DNA from 2 places in the Undibacterium sp. GrIS 1.2 genome. Region 1 is predicted to be linked to the other one. Evidence: predicted binding sites of a transcription regulator. Region 1 holds the regulator's gene; the other holds the start of a gene.
What was found. Region 1 encodes LexA, which represses DNA repair genes until DNA is damaged. Its sites were predicted from a motif close to ACTGTATNNNNATACAGT; they were not measured.
Positions count from the first base shown of each region.

Region 1 (4,394 bases):
AATGGAATCTAATTGCGGATCGGAAGGTGCTTTCATGGCGCGCATTATACCTTTTTATTCAATATCGAAATCAACAGAACATGCCTTAATGAAATACATAAATCTGACCATTTATTACTAAGATAACAGGCACAGCCGCTATTAAAAAATAGTAAATACCATTTATGCTGCAAGCTTTAAAATACCAAATTAATTAAATCAATACCTGACTGCCAAGACTAATTGATCGCTCAATCTTAGCGACGTAAACGTTAAAAAGCCGGGCGAACCCGGCTTTTTTAAATACTATGCGACTAAAACTTAAGCGTGCTCGCCCAAGATAGCAACGGTCACATCAACAACTACGTCTGTGTGCAAAGCAACGGCAACAGAATGATCGCCAACGATCTTCAACGGACCTTGTGGCAAACGAATCTGCGCTTTTTCAACAGCAAAACCTTGCTTGGTCAATGCTTCAGCGATGTCGAAGTTGGTTACGGAACCAAACAAACGACCATCAACACCAGACTTTTGCGAGATTTGTACAGTCAAACCAGACAATTTTTCGCCTTGAGCTTGTGCTGCAGCCAAACGTGCTGCTGCTGCTTTTTCCAACTCTGCGCGTTTTGCTTCGAATTCAGCAATCGCTGAAGTTGTAGCACGGCGAGCCATACGTTGTGGGATCAAGAAGTTACGTGCGTAACCGTCTTTAACTTTAACTACATCGCCCAGATTGCCGAGATTAACGACTTTATCAATCAGAATAACTTGCATATTTTTCTCCTAGTACCTTGTCGTCAATTACGCTGTGTGCAAATCAGTGTACGGCAGCAACGCTAAGTAGCGTGCGCGTTTGATCGCTGTGTCGACTTGACGTTGGTACAAAGCTTTAGTACCTGTCAAACGTGCTGGCATGATTTTGCCGTTTTCTTGCACGAAATCTTTCAATGTATCGACGTCTTTGTAGTCAACTTGCGCTACATGTGCGGCTGTAAAGCGGCAGAATTTTTTACGCTTGAACAATGGATTTTGTTGTGGGCGCTTATTTTTCAGTTTGCTTTTGTCAAATTTTTTACCGAATGCCATTTGTGGCTCCTAATCTAGTAAATTTGTCTCGAATTCAGTAATGTGAAATACGAGACTTTTGCTGTTACGGTTCTTGCGCGACAAAAAACCTGTGAATTGCATTACAACACCTAACTCTATTTCCATAAATCGCTTTGAAATTTCTCCTGCGGCTAGCGCATTGATTTCAAAGTCGACTACACGTTGGGCATTTGCTTGCGTTTGCTTAGAGCTATGTATCAGTACCGCAGAGGCTATCGGAATTCCGGCTGGTGTAAAACGCAGCGCCGATTTTTCTACAATGCTGGCAACGACTTTAAGCTGATTCACTGATTTATGTAGCGTCCTCTAACGTGTCAATTATGCTGCTGGCGCTTCTACGCGTTGCGTTTTAGCAGCATCTTCTTTCTGAACAGATTTCATCATTGGAGATGGCGCTGTTTCAGCTTTCTTCATTTTGACTGTGAGGTGGCGCAGAACTGCATCATTGAATTTGAATGCGGTTTCCAACTCAATCAGAGTCTCAGCATCGCACTCAATGTTCATGCAAACATAATGTGCTTTTGCCAGTTTTTGAATCATGTATGCCAATTGACGACGGCCCCAATCTTCAATACGGTGTACTTGACCACTACGTGCAACAACTGTGGCTTTGTAACGCTCGATCATTGCAGGCACTTGCTCGCTTTGATCCGGATGTACGATAAATACGATTTCATAATGACGCATATATTCTCCTTGTGGACAATTTAATAGCCCGCCTCGGCGTCAAGACGAGTGCGGGAAGAGGAAAGCCCACAACTATACTGCACTTTGATAATTTACTCAATAGTTTCAATAGCTTATTACATTTACTGCTACCAATTTATGTGCAACACACCCATTGAGAGGACTTAAAAAAATTTTGAGATGAAAAAGATTTTAGGTTTATACTGTACAAAAATACAGGCTGCATATAAACCCAGTCTCACAACTACACGATTGGAATTCGATCATGCTAAAACTCACCGCTCGCCAAGAACAGATTTTAAATTTAATTAAGGACGCGATCCAAAATACTGGATTTCCGCCAACAAGAGCAGAAATTGCAAATGAATTAGGTTTTCGCTCCACCAATGCAGCGGAAGAGCATTTGCAAGCACTAGCGCGCAAAGGAGTTATTGAAATTGCTCCGGGTACCTCACGCGGCATACGATTGCTTGATTCCATACTAAGCAATGGAAGCACCAAGGCTAGGCCTAACTATATTGCTCAATTAGCGCTACCCCATCCATCACTAATGCAACTTAGTTTGCCGCTAGTTGGCAGAGTAGCGGCAGGATCTCCCATTCTTGCGCAAGAGCATGTGGACACAACCTATCAAGTTGATCCAGCCTTATTTTCAGCTATTCCAGACTACCTGCTCAAAGTGCGTGGTATGTCTATGCGTGACGCCGGTATTTTTGATGGTGATTTGCTTGCAGTAAAAAAATCTAACGAAGCAAAAAATGGACAAATCGTGATTGCCCGTATGGGGGATGATGTTACGGTTAAACGCTATAAAAAATCAGGGAATATGATCGAGCTATTAGCAGAAAATCCTGATTATCCCAATATCAAGATTAATGAACTTGACGAAGACTTTTCACTTGAAGGTTTAGCCGTTGGGCTGGTCAGAGCCTGGACTTAAGTTATGTATTACTAGGTATTGGCAGTATCAGTAAATAAAATAAAAAATTTCATCTGTCACGTCCCAACTCAATCAATATACTCCCCACAATCTTTTTGAAAAACATGATTTTACTCAATTATTGCATGGACAATTAAAATATACTCACCCATAGTATGAACGTACTCCGATTAAATGAATAAAATTTCATGTTTATCGAGCCTACTTTCATCGTCTCGACAAAAGTTAAATTGTCGGTCAATTTAATTTACTATTTTGGTAATAATTTATAAATTAGATAACCCAGAAAATCGATTATGAAAAAAATGGCCGCTAGATAACTAGTGACCATTTTACTTTCTTCAGTTTTAATCAGAGAAAACTATCTGATGAAAACCAAATTTCAGATCAGGCTCAATGCTTTACAACACCACCAACATCGACGCCACCTTCAACTTTAGTGGCCGTAGCAGCTACTAAAACTTCTTCATCAGTCAAAGCAACTGGCTGACGCTCTAAAGCAATTTCTAACACTTTATCTATCCAACGCACTGGAATGATCTCCAGCTTATTTTTGACGTTATCAGGAATCTCAGTTAAATCTTTAGCATTCTCTTCAGGAATTAAAACCGTCTTAATTCCGCCTCGATGCGCTGCCAATAATTTCTCTTTTAGACCACCGATAGGCAATACTTCACCACGCAAGGTAATCTCACCAGTCATCGCTACATCTGCACGTACCGGTATCCCGGTAAAAACAGATACCAGAGCTGTCGTCATAGCAATACCAGCGGAAGGACCATCTTTTGGCGTTGCCCCCTCTGGAACGTGAATATGAATATCACTTTTTTCAAACACATCTGGCTTAATACCCAAGCGCTTCGCACGACTGCGAACTACAGTGCGAGCAGCTTCAATCGACTCCTTCATCACATCACCTAAAGTACCGGTACGTATCACGCCACCCTTACCAGGCATTGCAACTGCTTCAATTGTCAATAAATCGCCGCCGACTTCAGTCCACGCAAGACCAACGACTTGTCCAACCTGGTTATCTTTGACCGCCACACCAAAATCGTAACGACGAACACCCAAAAACTTATCCAGATTTTTTGATGTAATCGTTGCTTTCTTCTCACTCTTTTTAAGTAAGAGCATCTTAACGACTTTGCGACAAATTTTTGATAACTCACGCTCTAAGGAACGTACCCCTGCTTCTCTAGTGTAATAACGAATAATGTCTCGAATAGCACTTTCAGCAACACTGATTTCACCATCCTTCAAACCATTATTTTTAATTTGTTTAGGAAGTAAGTAACGCTGGGCAATGCTAGCTTTTTCGTCTTCGGTATAACCCGACAAACGAATAACCTCCATACGATCCAACAAAGCTGGCGGAATGTTGTATGAATTAGAGGTCGCTACAAACATAACATCTGATAAATCGAAATCAACTTCGATGTAATGATCAGAAAAAGTATGGTTTTGTTCAGGATCTAGCACCTCAAGCAACGCAGAAGACGGGTCGCCACGGAAATCCGCCCCCATTTTATCTACTTCATCCAGTAAAAATAATGGATTACGTACTCCTACTTTCGATAAGCTTTGCAATATCTTACCGGGCATAGAACCAATATAAGTGCGTCGATGACCGCGAATCTCTGCCTCGTCACGAACACCGCCCAACGCCATACGTACAAAC
Region 1 is NZ_JBEONP010000029.1:53,112-57,505, reverse strand. Features, by position in the region: gene AAKU61_RS13730 (replicative DNA helicase) at 1-36, opposite strand, end outside; gene rplI (50S ribosomal protein L9) at 301-753, opposite strand; gene rpsR (30S ribosomal protein S18) at 781-1,065, opposite strand; gene priB (primosomal replication protein N) at 1,075-1,374, opposite strand; gene rpsF (30S ribosomal protein S6) at 1,405-1,773, opposite strand; gene lexA (transcriptional repressor LexA) at 2,039-2,713, shown strand; gene lon (endopeptidase La) at 3,107-4,394, opposite strand, start outside.

Region 2 (4,394 bases), on a different contig from region 1:
GAGATCTAAGCTTAACGCTAAGTGACCTATGCAGCATCAAAACACATGTTGCAATATGAATGGCTTGGCAGAATTAATATACTCCCCTATTAATTCTTTAAAATATAGCTTAACGTCCAATAATTTATTGGACGTTAAAAACATACTCACCATCAGTATAAATAATAGCTTGGCTTGATAAAAGCCAGAATGGAGATCATGATGATAGCCCCACGCTTATTAAAGATGCTTGGCCTACTACTCGCCGTACTCAGTTTATCTTCCTGTGTAAGCTGGGGCGTTGGAACAATTAAGACCGGTCAAACCGAGGCAGAAGTCATCGCACAATTGGGTCAGCCAACACATATCTACCAGGATGGTGATCAGCATTTACTGGAATACATGCGCGGTAGGATGGCACAGGCAACACACATGGCGCGTATCGGCTCTGATGGTAAGCTGATCTCTTATGAGCAGGTATTAAGTCTGCAAAAATTTGCTCAAATCAAAGTAGGACAATCCGACAAAGCCAGCGTACTAAAAATCATCGGAGCACCGAGCGAAACTGGCTTTTTCCCACGAGTACAACTAGAAACCTGGTCATATCCCTACAAAGAAAGCGGTGTGTGGGATTCGCTAATGTCTGTGTATTTTGATCAAGCCGGGATTGTGAGCAAGTTGGAAAACGGACCCGATCCCTTGCGCGACCCTAGCGAACGTCGATCCCGCCATTAACCTGGAAACGGTCGTTGACCGCTTGTCAGTATAAATAAGTAGTTGATTCAATTGACTCATGTCAGTGTTTTCACCGTCACCGTTCTGATAAGAGCGCTACCAATCTGATTGCATACTTTTTCGGCTTCCCAACTGCATTGCTCCTAGTTGAAACATGAAGGTTGCGTCTCGCCTTGCTGGGAAAAACCGAAAAAAATGCACACTCAGACTCGCCCAACTGCCGTTTCTAGGTTTAATCCAACGATCAGAAGCAAGGGCAGAAACATACACCCGTGACTTGTGATCACCTGCCGACTACCATCTTGCTTTAGAGAAGATGATCAACCACTTGCGGAACAACAATAGTTCCAGATGTCCCGCCTCTATCCCTGTCGAAAAATCCATCAACGGATTGACGTGGTAATAACGTTTGCGGAAATCACGACAGACAAAAATTTCACGGCTACCCAATCGCATCAAAAATGATGTTGGGGCGAGTTGCAAGCTAAATTGTCCGTCAAAGGAATTATCAAGGTGTGCCATATTGAACCGTCTCCAAATCAGTAAATGAATAAAAAGTGGTAATAAGTTTGTTGAATAAAAAAAGCGATAGAGCTAAAGCGATACGACAAAACATACTTTAGCACAAAATACTGTATATGCAATCAGTATTTTATTTATTTCCTTATTTCGCTAAGTGATTGAAAAATAGATGATTTAAATATTATACTGAATATACGTACAGTATTTATTTGGACTTATAAAAAATTATCCCGGCAAGACGCAGCGACGAAAGCAGTACTTTAAGTACGCTTAAGCGCGGCAACACAACTGAGGCAGTTTTGCGTAAGTCCTATCTATTAAAGTGTTTATTTCAATATCTATGTCTTCCCTCACCCCAGATCAAATTCATCCCTCTTTGTGGCGTGCATCGCAGTTGGCGCGTAGCCATGTCGCTTGTGTAGAAAGCAGTTTTCCAGCGCTGTCGGCAGAATTACCCGGTGGTGGATGGCCGCGAAGTTGTTTGATTGAGTTACTGCTCCAGCATCACGGTAGTGCTGAATTGAGCTTATTGCATCCTGTTTTGTCCAGACTTGCCAGACAAGATGGAGGCTCGATTGTATTCATACAGCCGCCTTATGCGCCGCAATTGTTAGCCTTAAATGCATTTGGCATACCGCTTTCACAATGTGTATGGATACGGAGTAAAAAACAAGCCGATGCTCTGTGGGCGGCAGAACAGGTTTTACGTAGTGGCAGTTGCGCTGCCTTGTTATTGTGGCAAACGCAGATCCGTTCAGAAGCCTTACGTCGTCTGCATCTTGCGGCTCAAGGTGGGGAAACAGTTTTTTTCATGATGCGACCAAGCACTTGTGCCGACTCACCCTCACCTGCGCCATTACGCCTGCAAGTCGCCCCTACCTTAGAAGGCGTACAAATTCAATTGATCAAAAGACGCGGCATCCGGCGAGAACAGCCGTTGTTTCTGACGATGCCTTCATTTTTATTGCCTAACTTAGCAAGCCCCTCTCATTCACCTGTTTTGTCTACCGGATTGATCAATGACACGCCTTTGGATCGCCCTGCACTTGCCACTGTTGCAGCTAGAAATTTTTCGTCCGAACTGGTTAACTGAGCAGGCTACAGTCGTGCTGGAGCAAAACCGGATCACCTGCGCATCCGCTCTGGCACGCCAGTCCGGTGCACAGATTGGCATGCGTAAAGCAGGTTTGCAAATGTTGCTGCCATCCGCGTTGTTCTATCAGCGCCAGCCAGCACTGGAAACACGCACCCTACAACAAGTGGCGATGGCATTATTAAACTACACGCCGCAAGTAGCTTATGCCGGACATGATTGTTTGTTGATGGATATCGGAGCGAGCTTGCGGCTGTTTGGTGGCATCCGCGCCTTATGTCGCCGGATTAAAGAAACCATGCGCGTGATGGGAATGACCATCACACTCAGTTGCGCACCAACCGCGATGGGTGCATGGCTGCTTGCACGTAATGCTGCTAGCACTGCCGACAAGCTCAACAAGCATTCCAGTAAAAGTAGACGGCAACGACCTCCGGCAACAAGAATTTTAAAATTGAACAAGCTAGTGCAAAGTCTGGATAGTCTGCCTGTGCATCTGCTCCCCGCTGCGACTCCTTGGCTGGACTGGCTGCGCGGCATTGCCTGTGATCACTTGGGGACGCTACAAAAACTGCCGCGCGCCGGATTGAAACGTCGTTGCGGCAAACAGATTCTCGATGTACTAGACCAAGCCTATGGTGAACAAGTCGAGCTATTCGAGTGGATCGCAATTCCGCCTCAGTTCAAAGTCCGTATTGACATGCCCGACCGGATAGAACATGCAGAAATGGTCCTGGCTTTTATTCGTAGTCTGCTAACACAATTGATGGGATGGCTGACGGCAAAGCAACTCGCAGTATCGCAAGTCGATTTACAACTAGAACATGAACGTGGCCGGCAAGCTATTGCGCCCACTCTGTTAAGTATTCTGTTAGCCGAACCAGTCTGGCGCGAAGATCACCTGGTACGCTTACTCAAAGAACGTCTGGCACAAGTGAAGCTTGAGGCGCCCGTCATCGCCGTCAGCTTGGATGCCAGCCAGGTTCAAGCAATGCATGTCCCCAATGCGACACTGTTCCCGGAACCCAAAGCCTACGCCGAAAATCACCATCGCTTACTGGAATTGCTGGTAGCACGTTTGGGTGACAATCAGGTTTTGCAGGCCGCACCACAAGCCGATCACCGGCCTGAAATAGCAAATCACTGGACATCGGTGATTCACCAGCAGGCAACAGAAAAGCAATGTCAACAACAGCAACCACCCCTACAGGCATCCCGCCCTATGTGGCTATTAGAAAAAGCGATCGCTATCGAAATACGGCAACACAGACCTTATTACCAGGCGCCACTCAAACTACTGACAAGTGCAGAAAGAATAGAAGCTGGCTGGTGGAATGGGCAGTTAGTAACACGTGATTACTTCGTAGCAGAAAATCCAGCGCATGTACGCTATTGGATTTATCGAGAACGGCTGGGTGAACGGCAAAATGAGCAAACTGATACCAATGCCAGCTGGTTTGTACATGGTGTCTTTGGCTGATCCATCATGACAAATCCACCCTTATTGCCGCCAACATCACCTCCAGTGTCTACGCAATTATCACTGCCTTATGCACTACCGGAATATGCCGAGCTGTTTTGTCAGTCCAACTTCAGTTTTCTACAGGGTGCTTCCCATGCAGAAGAGTTGGCAACACGCGCTGCACAACTCAATTATTCCGCTTTAGCAGTCACGGATGAATGCTCATTAGCCGGTGTTGTACGCGCACATGTCGCGGCGAAAAAAACCACGCTGCCTCTGATTGTCGGTAGTTATTTCAAACTCTCTGGCACGGTTGAGCTTCCTGATTTTTTGATGAAAAGCGCTGCTAACAATCCTACGACGATTCAGGCTGAGTTCCAAACGGACACTCAAACGCACAAGCAGGAATCTATGCCACCGCCTTCCCTGATAGCTCTGGCAAAAAATCGGCAAGGTTATGGCAATTTATCTGAACTCATCACACTGGCAAGAACGCGTACTACCAAGGGCAGTTATCTGATAACCCCAGAGGATTTTAGTCATCCTCCGATCGACTATGCACATCTGAAAGGTCTCCCCGATTGTCTGCTGATTCTGGTTCCA
Region 2 is NZ_JBEONP010000020.1:77,791-82,184, forward strand. Features, by position in the region: gene bamE (outer membrane protein assembly factor BamE domain-containing protein) at 202-714, shown strand; gene AAKU61_RS10835 (hypothetical protein) at 1,009-1,236, opposite strand; gene imuA (translesion DNA synthesis-associated protein ImuA) at 1,577-2,329, shown strand; gene AAKU61_RS10845 (Y-family DNA polymerase) at 2,256-3,809, shown strand; gene AAKU61_RS10850 (error-prone DNA polymerase) at 3,816-4,394, shown strand, end outside.
Region 2: imuA (translesion DNA synthesis-associated protein ImuA) is a predicted target of LexA. The motif match lies at 1,422-1,439, and genes of this name have one in related genera.